DNA from 3 places in the Martelella mangrovi genome. Region 2 is predicted to be linked to each of the others. Evidence: riboswitches for the same ligand, from Rfam matches in the RefSeq annotation. Region 2 holds a riboswitch; each other region holds the start of a gene.
The links. Region 2 has a riboswitch for thiamine pyrophosphate ahead of thiM (hydroxyethylthiazole kinase). Riboswitches for the same ligand answer to the same signal wherever they lie in the genome.
Positions count from the first base shown of each region.

Region 1: it holds a riboswitch for thiamine pyrophosphate, as region 2 does, so the genes downstream of both, thiE (thiamine phosphate synthase) here and thiM (hydroxyethylthiazole kinase) in region 2, are expected to answer to the same signal.
Region 3: it holds a riboswitch for thiamine pyrophosphate, as region 2 does, so the genes downstream of both, ABID12_RS10255 (ABC transporter permease) here and thiM (hydroxyethylthiazole kinase) in region 2, are expected to answer to the same signal.

Region 1 is NZ_JBEPLY010000004.1:259,277-269,182, forward strand. It holds gene ABID12_RS08035 (NAD(P)-dependent alcohol dehydrogenase) at 1-437, opposite strand, end outside; gene ABID12_RS08040 (sugar-binding transcriptional regulator) at 654-1,613, shown strand; gene ABID12_RS08045 (HAD family hydrolase) at 1,610-2,287, shown strand; TPP riboswitch at 2,326-2,428, shown strand; gene thiE (thiamine phosphate synthase) at 2,542-3,204, shown strand; gene ABID12_RS08055 (TRAP transporter large permease subunit) at 3,201-5,000, shown strand; gene ABID12_RS08060 (TRAP transporter substrate-binding protein) at 5,012-6,001, shown strand; gene ABID12_RS08065 (linear amide C-N hydrolase) at 6,104-7,201, shown strand; gene gad (glutamate decarboxylase) at 7,272-8,666, opposite strand; gene ABID12_RS08075 (alpha/beta hydrolase) at 8,867-9,906, shown strand, end outside.
Region 2 is NZ_JBEPLY010000002.1:20,257-30,162, forward strand. It holds gene ABID12_RS02490 (CoA-acylating methylmalonate-semialdehyde dehydrogenase) at 1-906, shown strand, start outside; gene ABID12_RS02495 (enoyl-CoA hydratase-related protein) at 1,087-1,899, shown strand; TPP riboswitch at 2,005-2,099, shown strand; gene thiM (hydroxyethylthiazole kinase) at 2,149-2,943, shown strand; gene thiE (thiamine phosphate synthase) at 2,940-3,578, shown strand; gene thiD (bifunctional hydroxymethylpyrimidine kinase/phosphomethylpyrimidine kinase) at 3,575-4,375, shown strand; gene ABID12_RS02515 (c-type cytochrome) at 4,499-4,942, shown strand; gene ABID12_RS02520 (cytochrome c) at 5,047-5,910, shown strand; gene ABID12_RS02525 (GNAT family N-acetyltransferase) at 5,924-6,415, opposite strand; gene ABID12_RS02530 (MerR family transcriptional regulator) at 6,614-7,030, opposite strand; gene ABID12_RS02535 (branched-chain amino acid aminotransferase) at 7,220-8,095, opposite strand; gene ABID12_RS02540 (organic hydroperoxide resistance protein) at 8,342-8,767, opposite strand; gene ABID12_RS02545 (MarR family winged helix-turn-helix transcriptional regulator) at 8,945-9,412, shown strand; gene ABID12_RS02550 (asparaginase) at 9,404-9,906, opposite strand, start outside.
Region 3 is NZ_JBEPLY010000006.1:8,058-17,963, forward strand. It holds gene lplAB (lipoate-protein ligase LplAB) at 1-146, opposite strand, end outside; gene ABID12_RS10230 (pyruvate kinase) at 313-1,797, shown strand; gene prpB (methylisocitrate lyase) at 1,804-2,721, opposite strand; gene prpC (bifunctional 2-methylcitrate synthase/citrate synthase) at 2,735-3,877, opposite strand; gene ABID12_RS10245 (MmgE/PrpD family protein) at 3,944-5,455, opposite strand; gene ABID12_RS10250 (sugar porter family MFS transporter) at 5,612-6,943, opposite strand; TPP riboswitch at 7,179-7,286, shown strand; gene ABID12_RS10255 (ABC transporter permease) at 7,353-8,108, shown strand; gene ABID12_RS10260 (ABC transporter substrate-binding protein) at 8,140-9,081, shown strand; gene ABID12_RS10265 (hypothetical protein) at 9,258-9,464, shown strand; gene ABID12_RS10270 (aspartate aminotransferase family protein) at 9,513-9,906, opposite strand, start outside.

The sequences.
Region 1 (9,906 bases), on a different contig from region 2:
GCGCCTTCGGCAAAGGTGACGTGATCGGGCAGTTTGAAGGTGTAGGCCGCCGGGTGAACGACCTCCGGCGCGAGGCATCCGTGCACCGGCGGCGTTGCCCAGAAACGGACAGCCGGATCGACATTGTAGATGCCGAGCTTTGCCGCCTTCGAATTCGGATCGGGAATGCCGGGCTCCATGCAGACCCGGTCGCCGGGTTTCAGGTGGCCAACATTGGCGCCTACTGCGGCCACCGTGCCGGAGGCCTCATGGCCGAGCACCATCGGCGCATCGACCACGAAGGGGCCAATCTTGCCGTGGGTATAGTAATGCACATCCGATCCGCAAATGCCGACGGTGTGCACGCGGATGCTGACATCGTCGGGACCGAGTGTCTGTTGCAGATCGATCTCCCTGAGGTTCAGTCGACCCTTTTCCTCCAGTACCAGCGCCTTCATGCTATTTTGACCTCCTCCGACACAACACATACTCCTTGCAAAGGCGTCAGAACGGTTGATACCCGCCGGAACACCCCGTGACAAAAGCGTATTACACGCCATTTACATTTGTTTCAATAAAAACATAAATGTAAATTTACAAATGTCAAATTTGCATTTCAGATGAAAACGGTTCATATGACGGACAGGTATGAAACGCGCGACGGGATGCGCCTGGTGGCAAGTGAAACGAGTGTGGAAACCGAGGCGTTTCTGGTCGAGGTCTGCTGGCATTATTTCATCAATGAAATGACCCAGTCCGAAGTGGCGGCACTGATGGGGGTCACCCGGCTGCGCGTGAACCAGGCCATCAGAAGTGCGCGCGCCGACGGGCTGGTGCGGGTCGATATCCAGTCGCCACATGTCATGCGCCTGCGCCTGCAGGAAGACCTGAAGACCCGTTTCGGCCTTGCCGACGCCATCGTGGCGCCGGCCAATGCGGACAATCACGACTATCAGCGCCCCGCAGGGGTCGCCCTTGCCAACTACCTGGCAAAAGGATTGCGCGAGGCGCGCTGGCAGCGGATCGGGGTGTCCTGGGGCATGACGCTGACAAATGCGATGACCCATCTGCCGCGCATGCAATTGCCGGAGATCGAAATCATATCGATGATCGGCGGCACATCGCAGGGCGCATCGTTCAACACGTTCGGGATCGCCTCTGGTTTTGCCGACCGGCTGGGCGCCCGATATTCGCTGTTTGCCGCCCCGGTCTACCTCTCGCCCGGCACAGACAGGGAGGAGTTTCTCTCCGATGCCGTTTTCAGCGAGCATCTGGAAAAGCTGAAAACCCTCGATCTCGCCGTTCTGGTTGCCGGCGATCTGTCCGACAGGTCCGTTCTGATGAACACCGGACTGCCGTCCAGTGTCACACCGGCGACCCTTTCCGAAAAAGGTGCTGTGGGCGATATCGTCGGCCATTTTATCGATCACAACGGCCGGGAGGTCGACCACTTCATCAACGACTGTGCCGTCGGCATCCGGCTTGATGCGCTTGAAAAGGTTCCCGAACGGGTGCTTGCCGCAGCCGGTACACACAAGGTCGACGTCATCATCGCCGCCATCCGCCGCGGGCTCGTTACCACGCTTGTGACCGACGACATCACCGCCGAACGCATTCTGGCCAGGACCTCATGAACAAAACAGTTATTTTCGATTTCGACGGTGTGCTCGCCAACAGCGAAATCATCGCGCTCGCCGAACTCCAGACCTCGCTTGAAGAATACGGGATAACGGTCGACTGGGATACGCTGGTCGAGAAGTTTCTCGGCGCCTCGATCAAACAGATCACCGCCTTTGTCGAAAACAGCACGGGCAAGCCGGTTGAGCCCGCGTTTCAGAAGGACTGGTATGCGCGGCTGTTTGACCGCTACGCCCGCGAACTTCAGCCGATGACGGGTGCCGCGGACATGCTCGACAGTCTCGATGCGGCCGGCATCGGCTACTGCATCGCGTCCGGCGGCTCCTACAAACGGCTGGGAGTGGCGCTTGACTGTATCGGCTTTGCCGACCGTTTCCGCGGCCGCGCTTTCAGTGCGGAATCGGTCGAACACGGCAAGCCCGCGCCCGACGTTTTTCTGTACGCCGCCGAACAGAGCGGCGCGCAGGCCGGCGACTGTGTCGTGCTTGAAGACTCGATTGCCGGCGTCATTGCCGCCGGCCGCGCCGGGATGCGCTGCGTCGGCTTTGTCGGTGGCGGCCACCTTGAGGGCGTAAGGCCGCTTCATGCCGAACGGCTTCAGAGCGCAGGCGCCGACACCGTGCTCACAGACCTGTCCGGTTTCCGGCAAGCCGCATTCGGCGCCGTCTGAAGCCTGTTGACAGGGGGCGCAAAGCCCGACAGAATCACGGAAATTCCGAGGGGAGCATCATCCGATGCTGAGATGGCAATGCGCCGGACCCTTGAACCTGATCCGGGTCATACCGGCGTAGGAACGGAAAATGGTTGCGTTCCCTGTTTTCGCGCCCGCGCCGCTGCCCGGTCTTCGTATGATCGTGGAGCGCTTTCTATGCCGTTGGACATTCGTAACATCTGCTCGCCGGGAACTCTTGCCGGGGCACGGCCATGAGAACGGTCGACTATCGCCTGAACGCCATTGTCGATGCCGGTCTGGTTGAGGCCGCGCCGCTGGCGGAGTTGGCGCGGCTTGCCGCCGAAAACGGCGCAACGCTGATCCAGTATCGCGACAAATTCGCCAAAACCCGTCAGATGGTCGAACGCGCCGTTCAAATCCGCGCGGCGCTCGCGCCCACCGGTGTGCCCTTCGTCGTCAATGACCGGGTCGACGTGGCCCTTGCGGCCGAGGCCGACGGGGTGCATCTGGGCAGCGACGACATGCCGGCGGAGATCGCCCGGAAGCTGCTTGGCCCGGACGCCATTATCGGGCTCACGGTCAAGAACGCCTCCGACGGCGCCAGGGCGGCAGCCGCACCGGTCGATTACGCCTGTATCGGCGGTGTTTTCCAGACGCTTTCCAAGATCAATATGGATCCTCCGGTGGGCCTCAACGGCTTTCGTGCGCTGCGCCGCGGCCTCAAACGGGCGCGGCCCGACCTGCCGGTTGGCGCGATTGCCGGTATCAAGCTTGAAGACGTGCCACGGCTGATGGCCGAAGGGGCCGACGGCATTGCGGTGATTTCCGCAATTTTCCACGCACCCGACGTTGCAGCCGCAACCCGTGAACTTCGCCGCAGCGTAGACACGGCCATCGCACCCCCGGCACAATGACGGAAAAGCCCGGCACGCTGCACGCCCGGGCAGCACAGCTTGCCACGCGGCTGGAAACGGCACTCGCGATGGTCGCCGCGGCCGTGCTGGCGGTGATGCTCGCTGTGGTGCTGACCAGCGTGGTTCTGCGCTATCTGTTTCACACCGGCGTTATCGGAACGGAAGATCTCGGCATCTGGCTGAATGTGGCGCTGATTGCCCTTGCCGCGCCGCTTGCGCTGTCCGGGCCGCTTGCCATGCGGCTTGACCTGCCTTTCGGCCCGTCTGCCAAAAAACTGGCCGGCATCATTGCCGATGCGTTCAGCCTGCTGGCGGCTCTTGTGCTGATTTTCGGCAGCACGCGCGTCGTGAACCTCATCGGCGGCACATCGCCGGCACTCGGCCTTCCCGAATGGGTGCGTTTTGCGGTGACCGGCGCAGGCGGCGGTCTTCTCGCGATCATTCTCGTTCTTCGCCGCATCGGCGAACGGCAGGTTCTGCCGCTTGCGGCATCGGCGACCCTTGCATCCGCAGTCTATTACGCCTGCCTGCACGTCACCGTCACAACCGCCCTGCCTGCAAGCATTGCGATCGCGCTTGCGGCAGCAGTCGGCCTTGCCGCCGCCGCACCGCTTGCCCACGCCTTCATCGCGGCGGCGATGATCGCCATTCCCTTCGGCGGCAATCTTGGAACGGAAACCATCGTCACCACGACCGTTTCCGGCATGTCCCACTTTCTGTTGCTCGCCATTCCGTTCTTCCTGCTGACGGGGGCAGCCCTTTCCGCCTCGGGCGCGGCAAGGCACCTTGTGGCCTTCGCCGCCTCACTGGTCGGCCACCGGCGCGGCGGGCTGGCCCAGACGGTGCTGGCCACCGGCACGCTGTTTTCCGGAGCCTCCGGCTCTTCGGTCGCCAATGCCGTGTTTTCCGCCACCACCTTTCACCCGGAACTCGTGCGCCATGGCTATCCGCCGGCCCGCTCCGGCGCAATCATTGCCGCCTCGTCGGTGCTCGACAACATCATCCCGCCGTCAATCGCCTTCCTGATTCTGGCGGCCGCCACCGATCTTTCGGTGGGCGCGCTGCTTCTCGGCGGGCTGTTTGCGGGGCTGGTGATGGCGGCGGCTCTCTCCATCGCCATTTACCTCACGACCCGCAATCTGCCCGGCAGCAGACCGGTGGCTAGGGGCGAACGCCGGCGATCCCTGCTTGCAGCGGTCCCCGCCTTCGGGCTCGGCGTCATCGTGGTTGCCGGCATCCGCATCGGCATCGTCACCACCACCGAGGCGGCAGCCCTTGCGGCCATCTATACACTTGCACTTGCGGCTTTTTCGAAAACGCGCCGGACAGCGCTTTTTTCGGTTTTCCGACAGACCGCGACCGAAGCTGCGGCCATCGGCCTTCTCATCGGTTCGGCCGGGCCGTTTGCCTTTCAGCTGGCCGTCGACGGCGTATCCGGCATGATCGCCTCAACCGTTGCCGCTTTCGGCGGTTCTCCGGCCGCGGTTCTGGCCTTTTCCGTCATCGTTCTGCTTGGCGCCGGGCTGGTTCTCGATATCGGCGCGGCGATCCTGCTTCTCGGCCCCCTTCTGCTGCCGCTTGCCACCGGCTCGGGCATCGACCCGATTGCCTTCGGCGTGATCATCGTCACCACGCTGATGATCGGCGGCCTGACGCCACCGGTCGGCATGCTGGTTCTGGTGGTGGCCGGCGTGACGGAGGTTCCCCCGGCCGCGCTTTTTCGCGCGGTGCTGCCCTATCTCGCCGCACTTCTTGCGGCAATCGCCATTCTTTGCACCTGCACCCTGTTGATCTGAGAGGAAACGTCATGCAGCCCCTCACCCGTCGCCATTTCCTGAAAGCCGCTACGCTGACCGCGCTTTCGGCCCCGTATATCGCCCGCCCGGCCCTGGCGCAGACCACGGTGACCGTGGCCTCATTGCTCGGAGAGGACAAGCCGGAAACCAGGATCTGGCGCTATATCGCCGAAAAGGCCGAGGAACGGCTGCCCGGGCGTTTTCGCTTCAACATCGTCGCCAATGGCGCGCTGGGCGGGGAAAAACAGGTCGCCGACAGCATCCGCCTTGGTTCCGTGCAAGCAAGCCTTTCGACCGTTTCGGCGCTGTCGTCATGGGTGCCGCAATTGCAGATCCTCGACCTGCCGTTCCTGTTTCGCAGTCCCGAACACCTTGGCCGCGTGGTTGCAGGCCCCGTGGGCGCGGAACTGAAAGGCGCGCTTGCCGATGAGCGCTTCATCGTCGGCGGCTTTATCGACTACGGCGCCCGCCATCTTCTGACGAAAACGCCGGTAACCCGGCCGGAAGGGCTTGAAGGCGTCACGATCAGGGTGATCAACAGTCCGCTTCATACCGGGTTGTGGAGCGCGTTTGGCGCGGTTCCCGTCGGCATTCCGATTACCGAAACCTATAACGCGCTGGCCACCGGGGTTGCGGATGCCATGGACCTGACCAAATCCGCCTATGCCGGGTTCAAGCTCTACGAGGTCGTGCCGTGCCTGACCGAAACCGGGCATATCCGCGCGTCCGGCGTGATCTATTTTTCTCAAGGGTTCTGGGACGGGCTCGACCCCGAGGCTCAAGCCGTTCTGGAGGCGATTTCAGCCGAGGCCGCGCTCTATTTCAATGCACTGATTGTGGAAGACGAAACCGCAGCCATGCAAACCGCGCACGAAAATGGCGGCATCGTGTTCCAGCCCGAGGACATGGACGCCTGGCGGGCGGGCGCCAGGAACGTCTGGGCCGATTTTGCCCCGGCCGTCGGCGGCATGGAACGGATCGAAACGGTCGCAAACACCTGACAGGCAGAGGTCAGAAATGATCTTCAAAAGTCTCAGACCTTGCGCCGGCGAAAACCCCGCAATACTCTCTCGCCAATGCGCCAATAGATAACGAGGTAATCCATGTGCACGTCCCTGCTCTACACAGATCTTTCCGGCTCCGTTTACGCAGGACGCACACTGGAGCTGCCGGTGGAACTGCCTTATCTGGCGGCGTTCCTGCCCAGCGGCACACAGCTTTCGTCAAAGGCCGGCAATCATGCACCGCTGACCTATGAGAGCCGCTACGACATTTTCGGCGTCGTGGTGCCCAATGGCAGCGTCGAGGACCTGAAAGTGGTGGAAGGCCTGAACGAGGCCGGGCTGAATTTCTCCCTGCTTGCCTTCGCCGACACGCATGGCCCCGATGACACACAAGCCGATGATGTGCCGGTGCTGTCGGCAATCGATCTCGGCGCATGGATGCTGGCACAGTTTTCCACCGTAGCGGAAGTCAGGGAAGCGCTTGAAAAACAGACGGTTCTGGTCGATCCGCTGGCGGCCCTCGGCGGTGTTGTGCCGCCGTTCCACTACACGGTTCATGACCGGAGCGGCGCATCCATCGTCATCGAATTCTTCGACGGCGAACGCCATATCTTCGACAATCCGCTGGGCGTGATGACCAACAGCCCGCGTTTCGACTGGCACCTGACCAATCTCAACAACTATACCCACCTCAGCAATGTCGACCATTCAAGCGCGACGTTGCTGGGACAGAATTTCATACAGCCCGATTCCGGCATCGCCACGGTGACGCTGCCCGGTTCGGACACCGCCGTCGACCGGTTTGTCCGGGCCGTCTATTACGCCCATTTTTCAGAAAAGGCGGACGGGCCCGAAGCATCGCTGCGCCAGCTTGGCCACGTGATGAACAAGTTCGACCGGCCCAAGGGGGCCTCCGTCTATTCCAGCGCCAAGGCCAGCGCACTGACGGAATCGGCCACCAGGCTGACCGGCCAGCAACCGGCGCAAAAACCGGAATTCATCACCGAATATACCTCCTGGATCACGCTGATCGATCTGGAACGCAGCACCGTGATGCTGCGCACCTATAACAGCCTCGGCTATGCGTCCTTCGACCTTGCCGCACTGAAGGCCGGCGCCACCGGCCCCAAGGTCGTCCCGCTCGAAGCCTTCGATCAGGGCAGCCCCGATGCCGACAAGGTGCTGCTGGCGCTTTAGGGCGTTCCAGACAGAAAACGCCGCGTCCCCGAAAGACGCGGCGTTCTGATATTGCGCTGTTGCAGCCCGCTCAGTGATGGAAACCGGAGGCTTCGTCTTCGGTCAGCGGTTTGGTGATCGGGTGCGCCCTGAAATAGTCGATCGCCGCCTTCATGTCCTCGATCAGCAATGAGCACAGGTCGATCGAAACGCCGTTTCTGACCAGAATGCGCTGGATCGCCTGCTCCTCGCAATTGGCCGGCAGCGTATAGGCCGGCACCTGCCAGCCGCGCGCGCGCAGACGGTCGGCAAGGTCGAACAGCGTGTAATTGGTCGGCAGATCATCCTTCAACTTCCACGAAACCGCCGGAATGCCCTTTTCCATGTCGCCATCGAAAACGATATCGACAAGATTGGTCTTCCTCAGTTCGTCCGCCAGATAGGCGGCACTGCGGTAGCAGGCCTCGTGAACCTTGCGATAGCCCTGACGGCCCAGCCGAAGGAAGTTGTAATACTGGCAGATCACCTGTCCGCCCGGGCGCGAAAAGTTGAGCGCGATATCGCGCATGTTGCCGCCAAGATAATTGACCCAGAACACCATCTGTTCGGGAAGATCCTGCTCCTCACGCCACAGAACCCAGCCCACGCCAAGCGGCGACAGGCCAAATTTGTGCCCGGAGGCGTTGATCGATTTCACCCGCGGCAAACGGAAATCCCATTCCAGATCCGGCGCGCAGAAGGGCGCCAGAAATCCACCGCTGGCGCCATCCACATGGATGGGAATATCAAGCCCGGTGCGCGCCTGAAGATCGTCAAGCGCATCGGAGACGGCCTTCACCGGCTCGTATTCGCCGGTATAGGTAACGCCGAGGGTCGGCACCACGCCGATGGTGTTTTCGTCGCAGAGCTTCAGAACCTCTTCCGGGGTCATCAGCAGGCGGCCGTTTTCCATCGGAATTTCGCGGTGCTCGACATCCCAGTAGCGGGTAAACTTGTGCCAGCAGATCTGCACCGGTCCGGTAATCAGGTTCGGCTTGTCGGTCGGCTTGCCCTCGGCCTTGCGCCGTGCTTCCCAGCGGCGCTTCATCGCAAGCCCGCCCAGCATCGCCGCTTCGGACGAGCCGGTGGTTGAGGTGCCCGTCGCCGGGCCTTCTGGCGCATTCCAGAGATCGGCCAGCATCCGCACGCAACGCGCCTCGATTTCGGCGGTCTGCGGATACTCATCCTTGTCGATCATGTTCTTGTCGATGCAATCGTCCATCAGCTTGTGGACTTCCGGCTCCTCCCAGGTCTGGCAGAAGGTTGCCAGGTTCTGGCGGGCATTGCCGTCGAGCAACAATTCGTCATGAATGGCGGCATAGGTAAGACGCGGAGCGCGTTCCTTTTCGGGAAAGCCGGATTTCGGCAGGATCGCCGAAAGATCGGCCGCACCGTAGGTCTCGTCATTGAGATCGAACGGGTTGTCCTGTTGGCGTTGGTCCGTCATCGGCATCCTCTCCCTTTGTCGCTGGTCTCTCAAACGGTGTTATCGGCTCCCCCCGAAACGGTCAAGACGATGGCGCAGACCCGGGATTTCGCAAGCGACCGCAAACCGATCGACGACCCATACTTGATTTCCGGCAGGCGTCCCCGTAGAGATCAGATAAAAGGGCAAGCGCCCCAGACCCGAGGCAAAGAAATCAGATCATGCCGGTCACAACGCATATTCTGGAAAATGGCATGAACCGGTTCGGCAAGCGGCTTGACGCGTTACACATTATTTTGAGCGTTCTTGCAGTTCTGCTGCTGTCCGCCTGCACGTCGAGGCCCGACACGGTAACGATTTACCCGCGTCCCGAAGCGGCCGGTATCGAAGGTGCGCGCACCGTCACCGTCTATGTGGCAACGACGCGCGAACGCGCGGCACAACCGATCGACGGCTTCACCCGTGAGCGCGAATTTGACCTGAGCTATGCGGAATTCGTGATCTCGATCCCGCCGGACCATGACCCCGGCGAAATCGAATGGCCCTATTCCCCCAAGGCAAACCCGGAAGATTACTTCACCGTGCTGAAGCATACCATGCTCTCGCAATCGGCGTTCGATGCGCGGATTGCGCGGCGCGCGCGCGAAACCAGCCAGGGCAGTGTCGGCATTTTCGTGCACGGCTTCAATGTCTCGTTTCAGGAAGGCCTCTTCCGGATGGCGCAGCTTGCCGCCGACAGCAATGTTCCCGGGGTTCCGGTCCTGTTTTCGTGGCCGTCGCAGGCACGCATTCTCGACTATGCCACCGACAAGGAATCGGCCACCTTCTCGCGTGACGGGCTGGCGGATGTTATCGAACAGGTCACCGCACAATCCAGTGTCCGTTCGGTCATGCTGTTCGGACACAGCATGGGCGGCTGGCTGACGATGGAGGCGCTGCGGCAATTAAGCCTGGAAGGCAAGCAGACCGCGCTTCGCAAGCTGAATGTCATCCTCGCCGCGCCCGATATCGACGAGGACGTTTTTGCCGCCCAGGTCGATGTGATCGGCCCGCTCGATCCGCCCCTGATGGTGATGGTCTCCAGCGATGACCGCGCGCTCGGGTTTTCGCGCCTGATACAGGGCAACCGCCAGCGCACCGGGCAACTGGACATCAACGACCCGGAAGTGCTCGAACAGGCGCAGGCCATGAATGTGTCGCTGCTCGATATTTCCTCCATATCATCCAGGGATATGCTCAACCACAGCCGTTATGCCGCGCT
Region 2 (9,906 bases):
GTCTTCAACGTCGTCCAGGGCGACAAGGAAGCCGTCGACGCGATCCTCGCCGATCCCGATATCGAAGCCGTCAGCTTCGTCGGCTCAACGCCGATCGCGCGCTATATCTACACCACGGCAACGGCGGCCGGCAAACGTTGCCAGGCGCTGGGCGGGGCCAAGAACCACATGATCGTGATGCCCGATGCCGACATGGATCAGGCTGCCGACGCGCTGATGGGCGCAGCCTACGGTTCTGCCGGCGAGCGCTGCATGGCAATCTCCGTTGCCGTTCCGGTGGGCAAAGAGACCGCCGACCGGCTGATCGAAAAGCTCAAACCCCGCATTTCCGCACTCAAGGTCGGCCCCGGCACCGATCCCGAAGCAGATATGGGGCCGGTGGTCACCGCAGCGGCCCGCGACAAGGTTCTCGGCTATATCGATTCGGGCGTCGAAGAGGGCGCCGATCTCGTTGTCGATGGCCGTAACCTGAAACTGCAGGGCTATGAAAACGGCTATTTCGTCGGCGCGACGCTGTTCGATCGGGTCACGACCGACATGAAAATCTACAAGGAAGAGATTTTCGGTCCGGTTCTCTCCGTTGCCCGCGCTTCAAGCTATGACGAAGCGGCGCAGTGGATTAACGACCACGAATTCGGCAACGGTACGGCAATCTTCACCCGCGATGGCGATGCCGCACGCGAATTCGCCCACAAGATCAGGGTCGGCATGGTCGGCATCAACGTGCCGATCCCGGTCCCGATGGCATTCCACTCCTTCGGCGGCTGGAAGGCGTCGCTGTTCGGCGATCACCACATGCATGGGCCGGAAGGCGTGCGCTTCTATACCCGGATGAAGACCATCACCAGCCGCTGGCCCAAGGGCATCCGCTCGGGCGCGGAATTCTCCATGCCGACGATGAAATAGACCGGCGCACGACCGCCATGATTTCACTCCACCCCGGCAGGGCGACCTGCCGGGGTTTTTCGTTGCGGCGGCTGGTTGTCTTCGACGTCCGCAAACAGGCGTCATCCCAACGCGTAATTTCGACAAAATCATCCTTTAGTTGCATCTACCCCCTTTCGTCACGACTAAGGAGAACGACGGATGGACAAGATCGATTTTCGCTTCGAAGACAAGGTTGCCACGATTACAATCGATAACCCGTGTACCCGCAACGCCTTCGATGCGGAGATGTCGAAGGCCGTGATCTCCTGCCTCGAACAGGCAGAGAAACTGGGCGTGCGGGTCGTGGTGATCAAGGCACAGACCTCGCACGGCATCTTTTCCGCAGGCCATGACCTGAATGAATACAGGCCTGACGATGACCTTGCGGATGATCCGATATTTGCCATGTTCGAGGCGATTTACGCCTCCCCGCTTCCGGTGATCGCGCAGGTCGAGGGCACGGTCTATGCCGGTGCGCTCTGGCTGCTGCTGGCCGCCGACCTTGTCTATGCGCTCAAGACCGCAAGTGTCGTCATGACCGCAAACAGGCTGGGCATTCCCTTCAATCCGAAAGACTACAGCCGGTTTCTGTCGGTTGCCGGCCTTCATTCCATCAAGGAACTGTTTCTGACGGCCGCTCCGATGAATGCAGAGGATGCCCGCTGCGCCGGTATCTTCAACGATATTTTCGAAACACCGGTGGCCCTTGACCGGCGTATCGGCGCGGTGGCGAACCGCATTGCCCGATGCACACCCCAAGGCATCGCCAACACCAAGCTGCAGCTCAACCAGTTGGCCAGCGCCGTGCCGCTGAGCGATGAACAGACGGCCGGCATCGCCTGCAAGCGCGCGGAACTGCTGAAAGATCCCGCGCTTCTCACCCGCACGCAAACACTGATGACCCATCTTCACGGGGCTTCGGGCAAAAAACACGGCCCACTCCCCCATCCCACGCAGATACGCGACAGGTGACGGGATCCGCAGGGAATTCGCGGTGAATCAAAGGCGTCAATAAAAATTCCCATCGACCTGCAACGCCCCTTATCGGGGCGTTTTTTTCTGATATAACAACGCCATCAAGAGCGACGGGGGCGTCCGCTGCAGCGGGCTGAGAAGCACCCTTGGAACCTGATCCGGATCATACCGGCGGAGGGAGTCACTCGGGCCTTCCGTTGTTCTGGTCCGTCCGGCTTTTCCGCCACAACTGAAAGGGAAACCGGAATGACAGACACCGCGACCATTCTCAAAGAAATGCGCGAAAAGGCGCCGCTGGTGCAGTGCATCACCAATTACGTGGCGATGAATGTCGCCGCCAATGTGCTGCTTTCAGCCGGCGCCTCCCCGGCCATGGTGCATTGCGAGGAAGAAGCCGGCGAGTTCGCCGGACTGGCCTCCGCACTCACCGTCAATATCGGCACGCTGTCACCCCTGTGGATCGGCGGCATGAAGGCCGCTATCGACGGCGCTACGGCCAAGGGCACGCCCTGGGTTTTTGATCCTGTTGCCCATTTTGCAACGGATTTTCGCAGAAACGCCGCCCGCGAGCTGCTTGAGCGCGGACCGACGATCCTGCGCGGCAACGCCTCGGAAATCCTGGCCTTTTCCGGCGCGACAGGCGGCGGCAAGGGCGTGGATGCCGGTGACAGCGTGGAAGCGGCGGAGGAAACCGCCCGCCGGCTGGCCTCCGAGCGCACCATGGTGGTGGCCGTCACCGGCGAAAACGACTTTGTCACCGATGGCACCCGCAGCGCACGCATTCACGGCGGTTCCCCGATCATGCCGAAGGTGACGGCGCTTGGCTGCGCGCTGACCTGCCTTGTCGGCGCGTTTGCGGGCGCCCGGCCGGACGACCCGTTTTCTGCAACCGTGGCCGCCCTGTCCTTCTATGCGGTCGCCGGCAGCCATGCGCATGACATCGCTGAGGGCCCCGGCACTTTCGCTGTCCACTTTCTCGATCAGCTCGCATCGCTGACGCCGGCGGAACTTGAAGCCGAGGCAAGGATTACCCTTCCATGAGACCGGTTTTCGACCTTTCGCTTTATCTTGTGCTCGATCCCGTGCTTTGCAGCACCCTCGGCATGACAGAAACAACCCGGCAGGCCGTGCGCGGCGGCGCAACCATGGTTCAGCTTCGGATGAAGGATGCCACGACCTCAGAACGGATTGCAGCCGGACGCAAGCTGCAGCAGGTTCTGGCCGGCACGGATGCCCGCCTGATCGTCAATGACGATGTCGATGCAGCAATCGCGCTTGGCGCAGACGGTGTCCATGTCGGTCAGTCAGACGACGACCCGATCGCCGTGCGCGAAAAAATCGGGCCGAACATGCTGCTCGGGCTTTCGATCGACAGCCGTGAGGCCGCACGGCGTTTCAACCCGGCCCCGCTGGATTATATCGGCGCAGGCCCGGTTTTCGCGACCCGCACAAAGCCCGGCCATGCCGCCCCGCTCGGATTTGACGGGCTTGCCGAAGTGGCAGGGCGGTCCGATCTTCCGGTCGTGGCCATCGGCGGGTTGAAAGCCGAGCACATACCGGCCACATTTCAGGCCGGTGCAGATGGCATCGCCGTCGTCTCGGCGATCTGCGGACAACCCGATCCCCATCACGCAGCGGTGGCCCTTTCAGCGGCCATCGGGAAGGCAAAGACATGATTGCGAATATTCTTTCAATCGCCGGTTCCGACCCGTCGGGCGGCGCCGGCATTCAGGCCGACCTCAAGACCTTTTCCGCGCGCGGCACCTATGGCATGGCCGCCATGACGGCGCTGACGGCGCAAAACACCCGTGGCGTGACCGGCGTGCATGAGGTGCCCTCAGCCTTCGTCTCCGAACAGATCACCGCAATCTTCGACGATGTTTCCGTCAGCGCGATCAAGATCGGCATGATCGCCAATGCCAATATCGCCGTTACCATCGCCGACTGCCTGCGCCACCATGTCGAGGTCCCGGTGGTGCTCGACCCTGTGATGGTGGCCAAGGGCGGCCACCGGCTCCTGCCGGAAGATGCGGTCGAGGCATTGAAGGAGCATCTGCTGCCGCTCGCCGCGCTCCTGACGCCGAACCTGCCGGAAGCGGCAGCCCTGCTGGACGAAGACGTCGCCACCGATCGCGACACGATGATCGCCCAGGCCCAGGCGCTGCGCGGTCTCGGGCCACAGGCCGTGCTGCTGAAAGGCGGACATCTGGACGGCGAAGACTGCCCCGATCTGCTGGTGACCGCAGAGGGCCATCAATGGCTTGAAGGCAAGCGCATCGAAACGGAAAACACCCATGGCACGGGCTGCACGCTCTCAAGTGCGATCGCCGCCGAAATCGGCAAGGGGCTTTCGCTTAGTGATGCGGCCACAGAGGCCAAAACCTATGTGGCCGACGCCATCGCCGCATCAGACGCGCTTGCCGTCGGCTCAGGCCACGGCCCGACCCACCATTTCCACGCCTTCTGGCCGTGATTTCAACACAGAGTGGTGGTTAACACTCAGCCACACCCATTTGAACGCCAACAATATCCTCTTCCCATTGGTTTCCTGCCGGCAGCACAGTATAGTGCCGGCAGGAAGAGAAGGAGGAACCGAATGAAGAAGCAGTTTTTGATTGCAGGCGCATTGTCGCTCTGTCTGGGCGCGGGCACCGTGATGGCACAGGATGCTCCGCAAATGCTTCGCCAGGACGACATGAAAGCCATCGGACAGGCCATGGGCCAGTTGGGCGCCATCGCCAAGGGCCAGAAGGCTTATGACCCGGTCGTCGTCGAGGGCGCTCTTTCATCGATTGCAACGCATGCGACCGACTTCCCGACGCATTTCCCCGAAGATTCGAAAACCGGAAACGATAGCGAGGCAAGTCCGGCGATCTGGGAAAACATGGACGACTTCACCGCCCGCTCTGAAAAACTTGCAAGCGATGCAAACGCACTGCTGGCCGATCTGCCTGCCGATCAGGCCGCCGTCGGCCAGGCGATGCGGACGCTCGGCGCAAACTGCGGCGCCTGTCACGAAATCTATCGCGTCAAGAACTGACGAACGCCGCCGCCTGGCCGATTTCACCGGTGGCGGGCGGTTTGTGAGGGAGCCAGAGCGTGAAGCGCATTACCATCGGGGTTCTGATCGTTGCCGCCCTGTTCATGGGGGCAGCGTTTGTGGTTGCGTTGACGCCGCCGAAGCTTGATCCGGACGACCTTCGCAACATTGCCGGGGCCAATGTCCAGAACGGCGAGAAGGTGTTCTGGGCAAGCGGATGTGCCGGCTGCCATGCCGCACCGGGCGCCACGGGTGACGACAGGCTGGTTCTGGCCGGCGGCCTGGGGCTCGACAGCCATTACGGCACGTTCCATGCGCCCAACATCTCCCCCGACAAGGAACACGGGATTGGCGACTGGAGCTTCTACGAATTCGCCAACGCGATGAAGAAAGGCATTGGCCGGCACGGTGAAAACCTCTATCCGTCCCTGCCCTACACATCCTATGTCCGCATGAACAATCAGGACATCAGGGACCTTCACGCTTTCCTCATGACGCTGCCCGAAAGCAGTGCACCGAGCAAACCGCACGACATCACCTTTCCCTTCAATATCCGGCTGTCGGTTTCCTTCTGGAAGCTGCTCTATTTTGACAGTGAATCACCGGCACAGCTGGAGAACGCCGCACCGGATGTGCTGCGCGGGCAGTATCTCGTCGAAGGCCCTGCCCATTGCGGGGAGTGCCACACACCGCGCAACCTGTTCGGCGGACTGAAATATGACCACTGGCTGGAAGGCGGGCCCAATCCGGAGGGCGGCGACGGCATTGTGCCCGATATCACACCAGGCTCCGGCGATATCGGCGACTGGACGGCAAGCGAAATCGCCGACTATCTCGAAACCGGCTTTACGCCCGATTACGACACGGTCGGCGGTTCGATGGTGGAGGTGCAGAAGAATATTTCGCATCTGTCACGCGCCGATCTGGAAGCGATCGGCGCGTATCTGAAAGCCATTCCGGCAAACTGAAGAACCGGCCCGCTCAGGCCAGCGTCTGCAGATAGCGCATGCCCGTCACCGGTCGGGCAACAAACTCCATCTGCTGATAAAACTGGTGCGCCCTGGTGTTGCCCGTGGCGGCGCTGACCGACATGTAGGCGCAACCGGCCGCCTTTGCAAAATCACGTGCGCGGGCAATCAGGTGCTGACCGACGCCATGATTGCGATGACCGTCACGCACGAACAGGTGATGCAGGTCCATGCCGCGCTTGCCCTGCTGGGCCCGGTAGAGCGGGGTCATGAGCGCGTAGCCCAGAAGCGTGGAGCCGCTGTCGGCCACAAGCGCGGTTACCCACGGCGCGGGGCCGAAAAGGTCGCGCTTCAGGCTGTCGGCGCTGGTTTCCAGCACATCGTCGTGAAATGCGGCCAGAAGGCCGATCATTTCGAGAATTTGGGGAATATCGGCCTCGACCGCTTTTCTGATGGTCATCAGAGCGGGTCGTTCCAGCGAAATTTCATCTTGATCTTCAGTCATTGTCGTCCCTTGGCTTTCCTTGCAGTGCCGTCCGGGACGTTATGTTTTCAACACCTTGCCGCCCCAGGCGGCCGGTGATGAACATGATCAATCACGGCCGCTCCTATTGGAACAGCCAAAAATACGCGCGAGAATGGGTCACGATCTTGATCATGAATTTCAGATGCGCCGAAACGCCGGATTTGTCAATTGAAAAAGTCACACATGCTCGCGGCTGCAAAGACCATGATCGGCAAGGGAGCGGATCACATAGCATTCGCCGACCGCGTGGCCCTCGCAATGGCTGGTGATGCGTGCAAGCTCGGCCTCCAGCCGCTTCAGTTGTGCGATCTTCCCGCACACCTGGGCCAGATGGTCGCGGGCAATGGCATCTGCGCGGTCACAGGGCTTTTCGGGGTGGGACGACAATTCCAGCAGTTCGCGAATGGCATCGACCCTGATGCCGAGATCGCGTGCATGGCGAATGAAGGTCAGCCGGCTTTCATCATCGGAGCCGTAGCGGCGCTGATTGCCCTCTGATCGCTCGGCCGGTGCAATCAACCCGTTCTGCTCGTAATAACGGATCGTCGGCACCTTGACGCCAGTGCGCCGGGAAAGCTCGCCAATGGAAAACATCGCCTCAAAAAACCTCTTGAACCTATAATAGTCGCTTGAGGAATTATGGTGCTGTCCGTGAGCAAAAACAACAGGTAACGGATAATGAATGCGTGCTGCGACCGCCACGCGGAACGCAAGCGCCAACCCCAATAAAAAGCCCGGAACAGCGTGTCCGGGCTTCTTCATTCACGACCTGATCAGCCGGTCTTATTTGCAGGTGGCCCGGGCCCAGTCCATGTAAAGCGACATCGCCTTTTTCGCCATCGGGCCAAGCGCATAATCGCGCTCATCGAGCTTGGTGACCGGCACGACCTTGTTGTAATTTCCGGTCAGGAACAACTCGTCGGCCTCCATGAATTCCTTGACCGTCAGCGTACGCTCTTCGGCGGGAATGCCGTTTTCGCGGAACAGTTTGAGGATGCGGCGGCGGGTGATGCCGGCCAGGAAGCAGCCATTGTCGGCCGGCGTCATCGGAATTCCGTCCTTGACCAGAAAGATATTGGCCGAAGCGGTTTCGGCGACATTGCCGTTGATGTCGCAGGCAAGGGCATTGTCAAACCCGCGGCTGCGCGCCTCCAGCATCATCCGGCCGGAGTTCGGGTAAAGGCTGCCGGCTTTGGCGTGGGTCATCGCGACCTCCGGCGAGGGGCGGCGGAAGGGCGACAGCGTCAGCGTGACCGGTTGGGTCGAACGCATCGGCGTTTCGAACAGGCAAAGCGCGAACCGCGTCGACGCAGGGTCGGCCGGCACGAGACCGGCAAGCCCGTGTTCGGCCCAGTACATCGGCTTGATATAGACGGCTTCCGCCCCCTTGAAGCGCTTCAGCCCTTCCCAGACCAGCGCCTCGATTTCCTCTGACGTATGTGTCGGTTCAAGCCCGAGCGCGTGCGCCGAACGGTTGATGCGTTTGCAGTGCTCGTCGAGATCCGGCGCCATGCCTTCAAAAAAGCGCGCGCCGTCGAACACGGTCGAGGCAAGCCACATCGCGTGCGAGGTCGGGCCGATCAACGGCGGATTGCCGGGAAGCCACTCACCATCGACATGGGTCCAGGTTTCCGAAGACGGGGAAGTATCGACTGCCATTTCATTCTCCTTGCAACGCCGCATGCTCTTCGAAAAGCGCCTGTACGATCGGTCACTGGGAAAACGGGCCGGAATGTCAGCGTGCGCGGGAAGAAGGCGGCGGGAATTCAATGCCGACAATCAAGACGTCGCTCGCACCAAGGTCAAGCAGAAAGTTTGCGCATGGCATTTTCGATGGCGGCATTGCCGCAGAACAAAAAAGCCGGCGGGATATCCGCCGGCTTTGGGGTCTCGGAAAAACCGTCCTCAGTCGGCAAGCGATACCGGGACTTCATAGTTCACGCGCAGGGCATGGCTGTAGGGGCAGACGATATGGGCCTGCTTGACCAGGCTATCGGCCGTTTCGCGGTCGAGACCGGGCAGAGAAACGGTCAGCTCAGCTTCGATGCCGAAGCCCTCGCCATCGTCACGCGGGCCGACGCCGACGCTTGCCGTTACCGTGGTGTTTTCCGGCAGTTCGACCTTCTTCTTGCCCGCGACATTGTGGAGGGCGGAGTTGAAGCAGGCGGCGTAACCGGCCGCAAAAAGCTGTTCCGGATTGGCGCCTTCGCCGCCGGCGCCACCCATTTCCTTCGGCAGGGCCAGGTTGACTTCGAATGCACCGTCTTCGGTGCGGGCGCTGCCTTCGCGGCCGCCGGTGGATGTGGCTTTGGTGGTGTAAAGCGTCTTGATCATGGCATTACTCCTTTGCGGCGACAGATCGCCTTTTCGAGAAAATTCCCGTTTCCTTAACGACGCAGCAGAACCGGTTTGCGTTCCATATCGCGTCGGGTATATTTTACATAGTGCACGATTTAATTGCTTACAATATTATTTTGCAAATTTTATTATCGGCATTACATTTCGAGCATGACCGATGATGACGACCTGACATTCCTGCCCCGCATCGACAACCAGCTCTGCTTTGCCGTCTATGCAACCGAGCATGCCTTTGCGCGCGCCTACAAGCCGCTGTTGTCGCAGCTGGGTCTGACCTATCCGCAGTATCTGGTGATGATGGCCCTGTGGGAACACCGCACGCTTTCAGTGAATGCGATCGGCACGCGGCTCGGTCTGGATTCCGGCACGCTGTCTCCCCTCCTCAAGCGGCTGGAAACAACAGGCTATATCGCCAGACGGCGAGCGCAGGACGACGAGCGGCGCGTCGAAATCACACTGACGCCGAGGGGCCGGGAGATCAAAAGCGACGCCGAGACGATCGCCCGCTCGATTGCCGCAAAGACCGGCTGCACGGCAGAAGAGGCCCGCGACCTGCACGCACGGCTGAACACGCTGCGCCAGAACCTGCTGGCGGCTGAAGGCGAACAGTCAGGGTAAAACGGCGCGCACACGGCCGACTTCGGTGCCGTTCCAGTTCCTCAGCCTGACATCGGCCCTTTCCGAAAGGCGGCCGGCCAGTTCGACATCATCGGAGAGAAGTCTGGCAAAAACGGCAGCCACCATGGCCTCGGCAGCGCGCGTGGTGCCGTCTTCGCATTTCAGCGCAATGCCGAGCCCCTGCTCCGGAAGTGCGGCACAAAACACGCCCTCGGCGCCGGTCTTGGCATAAATCCGTCCGGGGGCGAGTGACATCAGCGCGGTGCAGGCTCGTCCCGTGCCGGCCACATACCAGGGCTCGGCCATGGCGGCATCGAGGATGCGCCGGGCCGCCCGCGCGCGTTCCGGCGAAAGCCCCTCTCCGGTTGCCATGCGGGCAAAGCCCCGCGCCAGTGCCTTCAGCGGCACCGCATAGGTGGGAATATTGCAGCCGTCGGTGCCGCAGACATCGGCCCCGACAATCGCGCCGGTGACGTCTTCCATCGCCTCGCGTA
Region 3 (9,906 bases), on a different contig from region 2:
TCCAGTGCCGCGCAGAGATCGGCCAGCGCCTCGGGCGGTTCGAGGAAGAAATCGCCGGCGATCTGCACATTGGTCAGCTTGTCGTCACGCACTTCGAGATCGGCCACCACCAGCTTGCCGCCGGGCACCTTGTATTCGCCATGCATCTGTTAGCACTCCTGCCTTGCCATTATCGGGTCCGGAAAACCGGTTGTCCCTTCCATAGCCTCGCCGGTCCGGTGCGCGCAAGCGAGGCGTTGGCGGGCGGTGTCATGGAAAGGTCGTGAAAATCGGTCTATCTGATATCTGAGGCCGCAACGGGAGGAAGACGCGATGGTTGCCTTCGAGCATTTTGCCGAAATCGATGATGTCTGGGGGCTGACGGAACGGGTGGAAAGCCTTCGTGAACTGGTCACAAACGAGGCGCGCGCCATCCTGCAGGGTTTTGGGCCGGAGGCGGCATCGCTGCCGGGCGTCGTCAATCTGGCGCATTATCTCGCGCTGCGACACCACGATGTGCGCCCGCTCCAGCGTGCGCTGATGCGCCATGGCCTGTCCTCGCTCGGGCGGCTGGAAAGCCGCGTTCTGCCCACGCTTGATGCCGTGCTCGTGGCTTTGGCCGCGCGCGCGGGCCGCCAAAGTGCCGTGCCGTTGCCGTCCGTGGAGGATTTTTTCGCCGGCGAAGAACGGCTGGAACAGGCAACCGATCTGATGTTCGGTCCGCCGCCGGTGCATCGCCGCAGCCGCATCATGGTCACGCTGGCCACGCAGGCCGCCGACGATCCCGCATTCGTTGCCGATCTCGTGCGTCGCGGCATGGACATCGCCCGCATCAACTGCGCCCATGACGAGCCGGATGCGTGGCGGGCGATGGCAAACAATGTGCGCGCGGCAGGCGATGCCGCCGGCCGGCGGATTGCGGTGCTGATGGACATTGCCGGGCCGAAGATCCGCACGGAAAAGGTCGCGCTTGCCGAGACGAAACTGAAGGCCAATGTCGGCGATCGTATCCGCCTGATCGCTTCGGGCGAGCCGTCTCTCTTTGACGATATCCGCTTTTGCGTCAGCGTGTCGTTGCCGGAAATGGTGACCCGGCTCAAGGTTGGCGACCGGGTTTTGTATGATGACGGCAAGCTGCAGACCGTGGTGACGGAGGTCGCCGACGGCATGGCAATCATCCGGGTCGAGCGGGCAAAGGCCAAGGGCGCGCGGCTGAAACCGGAAAAGGGGCTGAACCTGCCCGATACCGCGCTCGGCCTTTCGCCGCTGACGGCCAAGGATGAGGGCGACATTTCCACCGTGATCGAATGCGCCGATATGGTCGGCTATTCCTTCGTCTCGCGGCCCGAAGACCTCGATCTGCTGGATCGGGAACTGGGGGCAGGGGGCAATGCCAGTCCGGGGCTTGGCGTTGTGGCCAAGATCGAGCGGCCGGAGGCGGTGAAAAACCTGCCGGCCCTGATTGCGCGTGCCGCAGGCCGTCGCGAATTTGCCGTGATGATCGCCCGCGGCGATCTGGCCGCCGAAATCGGCTTCGAGCGACTGGCGGAAATGCAGGAGGAAATTCTTTGGATCTGCGAGGCGGCCGGCGTGCCGGTGATCTGGGCGACGCAGGTTCTCGAAAATCTGGTCAAGACCGGCGTTCCCTCGCGCGGCGAAATGACCGATGCGGCAATGGGCGTGCGCGCCGAATGCGTGATGCTGAACAAGGGCGATGCCGTCGGCGAGGGCGTTTCCACCCTCGACACGCTGCTCGCCCGCATGGACGAGCACATGTTCAAGAAGACCCCCGAATTAAGGGCACTGAAGAGCTGGTAGCTCTGTCTATCCCTTGTCCAGCGTCGGCAAAACCGTGGCCACGATCGAGGCGTCGAGGGATTCGTAGGCCGCAAGGTCGATGGTCTCGTAAAGCTCGGCGCGGGTCTGCATGTCGTCCAGCATGGCCTTGGTGGAGCCAGTCTGTTTCAGCGTTGCATAAAGCCGCTCCTGCGCCTTGTTGGCGACCCTGAGCGAGGACACCGGGAAGATCACCATGCGGTAGCCCATGGCCTCGAACTCGGATGCCGTCATATAAGGCGTGCGGCCGAATTCGGTCATGTTGGCCAGCAGCGGCACGCCCTCCATGCGGGCGGCGAATTCGCGGAACATGTCGACCGTATTCAGCGCCTCGGGGAAGATCGCATCGGCGCCGGCTTCCATGAACAGTTTTGCGCGCGCCACGGCGCCATCAATCCCCTCGCTGGCGGCCGCATCGGTGCGGGCGACGATGTAGAGGTGGCGGCGTGCTTTCGCCGCGGCGGCGATCTTGGCGGCCATGTCATGCGGGTCGGCAAGCTTCTTGTCGTTGAGATGGCCGCATTTCTTCGGCAGCAACTGGTCCTCGATGTGCACGCCGGCTGCCCCTGCATCCTCGAAGGTGCGCACCATATGCATCACGTTCAGCGCCTCGCCATAGCCGGTGTCACCGTCGACCAGGAGCGGCAGGCCGCTGGCGCGGGCAATCTGGCGGATGAAGAAGGCGACCTCGTCGACCGTGATCATGCCAAGATCGGGAAGGCCCATGGAGGCCGTCATCGCCGCGCCGGAAAGGTAAAGCGCATCGAAGCCGGCCTTCTTCGCCTGCAAGGCGGCCATGCCGTTGTGCACGCCGGGCATGGTGACGATGCCGCCCGCTTCCACCTGTCGGCGCAGGCGAAGCCCGGCGGGTTCTTGCGGAAGGTCTGCGGAAATCAGATAGGGCATGGGAGATATCCTGTCAGTTGCGGTCTGCCATCGGCACGAAGGGGCGATTGTCGGGGCCGATGTAATTGGCGGCGGGGCGGATGATCTTGCCGTCCTCGCGCTGCTCGATGATATGGGCCGCCCAACCCGCCATGCGGGCAATCACGAACAGCGGCGTAAACATCGCCGTCGGCACGCCCATCATGTGGTAGGAGACGGCCGAGAACCAGTCGAGATTGGGAAACATGCTGCGCGCATCGGCCATGGTGGTCTCGATCTGGTCGGCGATGTCGAACATCTTCATCGCGCCGGCCTCTTCGGAGAGCTTGTGCGCGACCTGTTTGATCACCTTGTGGCGCGGGTCGGCGACCGTATAGACCGGATGGCCGAAGCCGATGATCACCTGTTTTTGCGCCACCCGCTCGCGGATATCGGCATCGGCCTCTTCCGGCGTGTCGTAGCGTTTCTGGATCTCGAAGGCGAATTCGTTGGCTCCGCCATGTTTCGGCCCGCGCAGCGCGCCGATCGCGCCGCAGACGGCGGAATAGAAATCGGTGCCGGTGCCGGTGATCGAACGGGCGGTGAAGGTCGAGGCGTTGAATTCATGCTCGGCGTAAAGAATGAGCGAGGTATGCATCGCCCTGACATGGCTTTCACCGGGCGGCTTGCCGTGCAGCAGGTGCAGGAAATGCCCGCCGATGGAACTGTCATCGGTCTCCACATCGATCCGCCTGCCGTTATGGGAGAAGTGATACCAGTAGAGCAGCATCGAGCCCAGCGAGGCCATCAGCCGGTCGGCAATGTCGCGGGCGCCGGCCTTGTTGTGGTCGTCAGCCTCCGGCAACACGCAGCCCAGCACCGAAGCGCCGGTGCGCATCACGTCCATCGGATGGGTGGCGGCGGGCAGTTCTTCCAGCGCGCCGCGCACGGCAGCAGGCAGGCCGCGAAGCGCGGCAAGCTTTTCCTTGTAGGCGGCAAGGGCGGCCCCGGTCGGCAGCGTGCCATAGACCAGCAGATAGGCGATTTCCTCGAAGTCGCAGGTGTCGGCAATGTCGAGAATATCGTAGCCGCGATAATGCAGGTCGTTGCCGCTCTGGCCGACCGAACACAGCGCGGTATTGCCGGCGACAACGCCCGAAAGCGCCACGGATTTCTTCGGTTTCCTTGCTTGCGTCATGATCTCTCCTCCCGATCACGCGCCGCCGATCCCGCCCTCCTCAAGGCCGGATAGGCGGCATCTGTCTCATCTCCAGTCGAATATGCCCGTCCTTGCCGGTGCCCCCAGCCTGTCCGGCGACACGGTGAAATTCAGCCCGGCAAGGTCGTCGGGCGCAAGCGACATCAGCCGCTCGACGGTTGCCAGAAACCGGTCCTGTTCGTCTGCCGCAATCACCCCGTCGGCCAGCATCCGGAACTTTTTCACATAGTCGGGCCGGGCAAACGGGCGGCTTCCCAGCGGATGGGCATCGGCGACGGCCAACTGATCCTCGATGATCCGGCCGTCCTCCATGGTGACGATCACATGGCCGCCGAAGGCCTTTTCCGCCGGGTCGTGACTGTGATAGCGCCGTGTCCATTCCGGGTTTTCCGCCGTGGTGATCTTGTGCCACAGCGCCACGGTCTCGGGCCGTCTGGCGCGCTCTGGCGCATAGGAGCGCTCATGGTGCCAGCCGCCGTCCTCAAGTGCGACGGCGAAGATATACATGATCGAATGGTCGAGCGTTTCGCGGCTGGCGTCCGGGTCCATCTTCTGCGGGTCATTGGCGCCGGTGCCGATCACATAATGGGTGTGGTGGCTGGTCTCGATCAGGATTGATTTCACCTTTGTGAGATCGCCGATCTTCGGGCCCATGCGGCGGGCAAGGTCGATCAGCGCCTGGCTTTGATACTCGGCCGAATGCTCCTTGGTGTAGGTGTCCATGATGGCGCGCTTGGCCTCGCCCTGTTCCGGCAGCGGCACGATATATTCGGCGCCCGGGCCGGAAAGAAGGTAGGCGATAAAGCCGTCCTCGCCCTCCCAGGCCGGAGAGGGTGCGCCTTCGCCGCGCATCACCCGGTCGACGGCCTCGACCGCCATCTTGCCGGCAAAGGCCGGGGCATAGGCCTTCCAGCTCGAAATCTCGCCCTTGCGCGATTGCCGGGTCGTGGTCGTCACATGCAGCGCCTGCTGCACGGCCTGATAGATGGTCTCGGTCTCAAGCCCGAGCGCGGTGCCGATGCCGGCGGCCGCCGACGGCCCCAGATGGGCGATATGGTCGATCTTGTGTTCGTGCAGGCAAATGCCCTTGACCAGATCGACCTGGATTTCATAGCCGGTGGCAATGCCGCGCACCAGGGCCTCGCCGGAGAGCCCGCAATGCTGGGCAACAGCCAGAACCGGCGGGATATTGTCGCCGGGGTGGGAATAGTCGGCGGCCAGAAACGTGTCGTGATAATCAAGCTCGCGCACCGCCACGCCATTGGCCCAGGCCGCCCATTCCGGCGAAAACCGGGTGTCGGCGGCAAGACCGAAGATCGTTGCGCCGGGGATAAACGGATGAGCGGTTGCCTGCGCCCTTGCGCTGATCGCCGGGCGGCGGGCGATGGAGGCGGCGGCCACGGCGGCATTGTCGATGATCCGGTTGCCGATCATCTCCACCACATCGTCATCAAGCGCTACGGGATCGGCCGCAACAGTGGCGATCTTCCAGGCCAGCTGGTCTTCGCGTTTCAGGTTTTCCGATGATTTGTGGGTGCGCACCGTATGCTCGTGCATGACATCTCCTCCCGCTTAATGCCACCGCCGTTTTGTTCCAGTAGGCGTCAATTGTCCATTGGCGGCAATGCAGCCATTAGTCTTAGGCATTTTGGCGGTCTCACGCAAAACGGCCCGCTCGCGGCGGGCCGTCGATCATCATGCGGTGCGGGCAGATCAGCCTGCTGCAACGGTGCGTTGCTCGATTTCCTCCAGCGTGACGCCCTTGGTCTCCGGCGCTACCGCGATGGCATAGAAAATGCCGATCACGCAGAAACCGGTGAAGATCGCGAAGGTCCCGACAATGCCGATGCCTGCCAGAAGCTCGGGGAACAGCAGGGCGACGACGAAGTTGAAGAACCAGTTGGCGACAGAGGGCAGCGCCATGCCGCGCGGGCGTAGTCTGAGCGGAAACAGCTCCGCCATGTAAAGCCAGGGCAACGGGCCGAGGCTGACGGCAAAGAACGCGATGAAGGCGAAGATCCCGATCATTGCCAGATAGGGCGTCGCGGCGATGTTGATCATGGTTGCAACCGTCACCAGCGCCATGGCGGCCGAGGTTCCGATAAAGCCCATGATCAGCAATTTGCGCCGTCCCATGGATTCAACGAGATACATGGCGACGACCGTCAGCGCGACATTGACCACGCCGATGCCGACAGTTGCCAGAAGATCGGTCGTAGTGCCGGAAAAGCCGGCGTTCTTGAAAATCTCCGGGGCGTAATAAATGATAGCATTGATGCCGGAGAGCTGCTGAAGCACGAACACGATCATCGCGAAACTGGTAATCGGCAGAATGCCCTTTTTCAGGAATGTGCTCCAGGATGGCTTTGCTTCCTCGTCCCTGGCGCTTTCCTTGATTTCGGCGATGATCCCGTCAATCTCTGCGTCGGAGGATTCCGGCTGCAGCCTGGCGATGATGTCGCGGGCCTTGTCGGCATTGGAATTCAGCGTCAGCCAGCGCGGGGTCTCCGGCGAAAGCAGAATGCCAACAAGGGCAATGATCGACGGGAACACGCCGACGCCGATCATCCAGCGCCAGTCGCCGGAACCACCGAAGGCTGCATCCGACATGTAGGAGACCATGATGCCGATGGTGATCATCAACTGGAAGGCGGAGACGATAGTGCCACGAATGCGCGCCGGCGCCACTTCCGCCAGAAACATCGGGGCCGTCATGGCCGATGCGCCGATGCCGACGCCGATCAGAAGGCGGGCCAGCGTCAGGATGTACTGGTTGAAGGCGAGCGCCGAAATCAGCGAGCCGACCAGAAAGATCACGGCGCCGAGGATCAGCATCGGCTTTCGCCCGTAGCGATCGGTGGTGACCATGGCGACGATCGTGCCGCCAACCGCGCCGAGCGGAACGGCGGATGTGATCACCCCTTCCATGAAGGGCGTGATGGTGAAATCCTGTTTGATGAACGGCAATGCGCCGGAGATCACGCCCTGGTCAAAACCGAAGAGCATGCCGAACAGTGCCGCCACGATAACGATGGCGATAAGCATTGGTTTCCTCCGCATTCCACAGGCGTTGCCGGGGTTCCGGCACGCCGTTCAGCTTTCTTCCTTCACCGAACCCTTAGTCTGTTTTTGTGAACGGTAGCTGAAAGTTTTGCTTTTCGCCAATCTTTAGGGCAACTTTAGGATGTAATACACGTAATTAACTCAATTCGGTTGAATTCCTGTCGCCGAAGCATTTGTCGACACCCCTTGACCGGGCCTGCCGACGTGGTCATAGATATGCCCATCCGAGGGGTGCGATCTTCGTGGAAGATGCTGAGATGGCGTTTGCCGAACCCTTGAACCTGATCCGGGTCATGCCGGCGTAGGAACGGAGTTTGGTGTTGAGCGACACGCCCAGAATATCAGCCTGTTTTGTTACGTCCGCTGCCCGGCTGTGCCGGGGAGAGGGGTGTTGAAGCAGAGCCTTTATGCGGTTTTCCGATTTTGTCTGGTGGTTTGCGCCCTGATCCTGCTCTGGCAGGCGGTGGTCATGGTGTTTGCGCTGCCGCGCTATATCCTGCCCGCCCCGCTTTCCGTCGCGGTCAGGCTGTGGAGCGGACACGCCTATCTGTTTGCCGAAGCGCTGGTCACGCTGCGTGAGATCATCGCAGGCTTTGCCGCCGGTGCGCTGTTCGGCGCCGGTGCGGCCTTTCTGCTTGCCGGCTTTCCCCGTTTCGGCCGGCTGGTCTGGCCGGCGCTGGTGGTGCTGCAATCCTTTCCCGTGTTCGTCATCGCGCCCATGCTGGTGCTCTGGTTCGGCTTCGGCATCGCGTCCAAGGTGGTGATGACGACGATCATCGTGTTCTTTCCGGTCGCCTCCAATTTTGCCGACGGCCTTGCCCGCACCGACAGCGCCATCGTCAAGGCCGCGCATCTCGATGGCGCAGGCCACTGGCAACTCCTCTTTCTCATCCGGCTTCCGCTGGCCATGCCGCAGCTTTTCTCCGGCCTGCGCATTGCCGCACCGCTTGCGCCGCTGGGCGCGGTCGTCGGCGAATGGGTTGGCGCTGCCGGCGGTCTCGGCTTCGTCATGGTGCAGGCCAATGCCCGCATGCAGGGCGAGACCGTGTTTGCGGCCATGCTGATCCTGGCGCTGGAAGCCGTTCTGTTTCGAAAGGCGGTGGATCTCGCCGCTCCCTTTTTCACCCGCTGGTCGCCACAGGCATGAGCGGCCGGACTGTCCTGACAAGGAGGAATGAATGCTCAAGAAACTGACCCTGATTGCCGCGCTGACATTGTTGCCCGGCATGGCCGCTGCCAATGACAAGCTCGATGTCATTCTCGAATGGTATGTGAACCCGGACCATGCGCCGCTGGTGGTCGCCCAGCAGCAGGGCTATTTCGAAGATGAAAAACTGGATGTGACACTGGTGCCGCCGGCCGATCCATCCATGGTGCCGCGCATGGTTGCCGCCGGGCGCGCCGATATCGGCGTTCACTACCAGCCGAACCTCTATCTCGACCATGCCGCAGGCATCGACATCAAGCGTTTCGGCACGCTGGTGTCCACACCCCTCAATACGTTGACGGTGATGGCGGATGGTCCGGTGCAGTCGCTTTCCGATCTGAAAGGCAAGAAAATCGGCTTTTCCGTCGCCGGGATCGAGGAGGCGGTCGTCTCCGCCATGCTTGAAAGCACCGGCCTGTCGCGGGATGACATCACCCTTGTCAATGTCAATTTCGCGCTCACCCAGTCGCTTCTTTCCGGCCAGGTGGATGCCACGATCGGCGCGTTCCGCAATTTCGAGCTGACCCAGATGGCCATCGAAGGCGAGGAGGGACGAGCCTTTTTTCCGGAAGAAAACGGCGTTCCGGTCTATGACGAGCTGATCTATGTGACCCGCAGCGAACTGCTCGATGATGACCGTCTGCCGCGTTTTCTCGATGCCGTCGAGAAAGCAACGATCTTCATCACCAATCACCCGGACGAGGCCTGGAGCCTGTTCGCCGAGGCCTATCCCGATCTTGACGACGAGCTGAACCGTGCAGCCTTTGCCGATACCGTCGCTCGCTTTGCCAAGAGCCCGGCGGCCTTCGATGCCGGTCGCTACCAGCGCTTCGGCGCGTTCATGGCGGCAAACGGCTTGATCGAGGAAGCGCCCGCGGTTTCGGAAATTTCGGTTTCGCTTGCGGGGCAATAGTGACGCTGGCCTTAAATCGCCACAAAAGCACGATAGAAGATACGAAAATACCGAAAGGCGGCCGGTGGCCGTCTTTCGCGTTTCGGTCTTTTGTGCATTTTGAAAGACGGGCGGCGTCCTGCTGCCCCAAAGAGACCGATCTCGTAAACGCTCGAGCGCCTCAGGGAGATCGGAACATGAAACTAGCCGGCCTTGTGCTGGTGGTGATCGGCCTTGCCACCTTGACCATACGCTTCGGCCTTTATCACTATCGCGATGTTGCGGGCGATATCGAGGGCAGTCTGCTGACCCCGCTTGCCCATGTCATCCTGCTTTTCGGTGCCATGTTTCTGGCACTGCATCTGGTGCTGCGCCTTGTGCAGCACGTCATCGGTCATCACTGAATATGCTTGCCCCCGGATGCGCCGGGGGCAAGCCTTTCCAAACCCTTGTCAGCCGAGAACCGTCGTCACCGCTTTCTTCGTCGCAGCGACGATCTGGTCGGCTTCTTCGCGCGTCAGGCACAGCGGCGGGGCATAGCCCAGAATGTCGCCTTCCGGCATGGCGCGGGCAATCACACCTTCCGACAGCAGGGCTGCGGCCAGCTTGTAGCCGATCTTTTCTTCCGGATCGAAGAAGGTGCGGGTCTCGCGGTCCTTCACGAACTCCACGGCCAGCAGCATGCCTTCGCCGCGCACATCGCCGACATGGGCGTGCTCGCCCAGCGCATCCTGCATGGCGGCGCGGAAATAGGCACCGGTCTCGCCGGCATTCTTCACCAGACCCAGTTCGTCGATCAGCTTCAGATTGGCGACGCCCGCCGCCGCACCGATCGGGTGCGCGGAA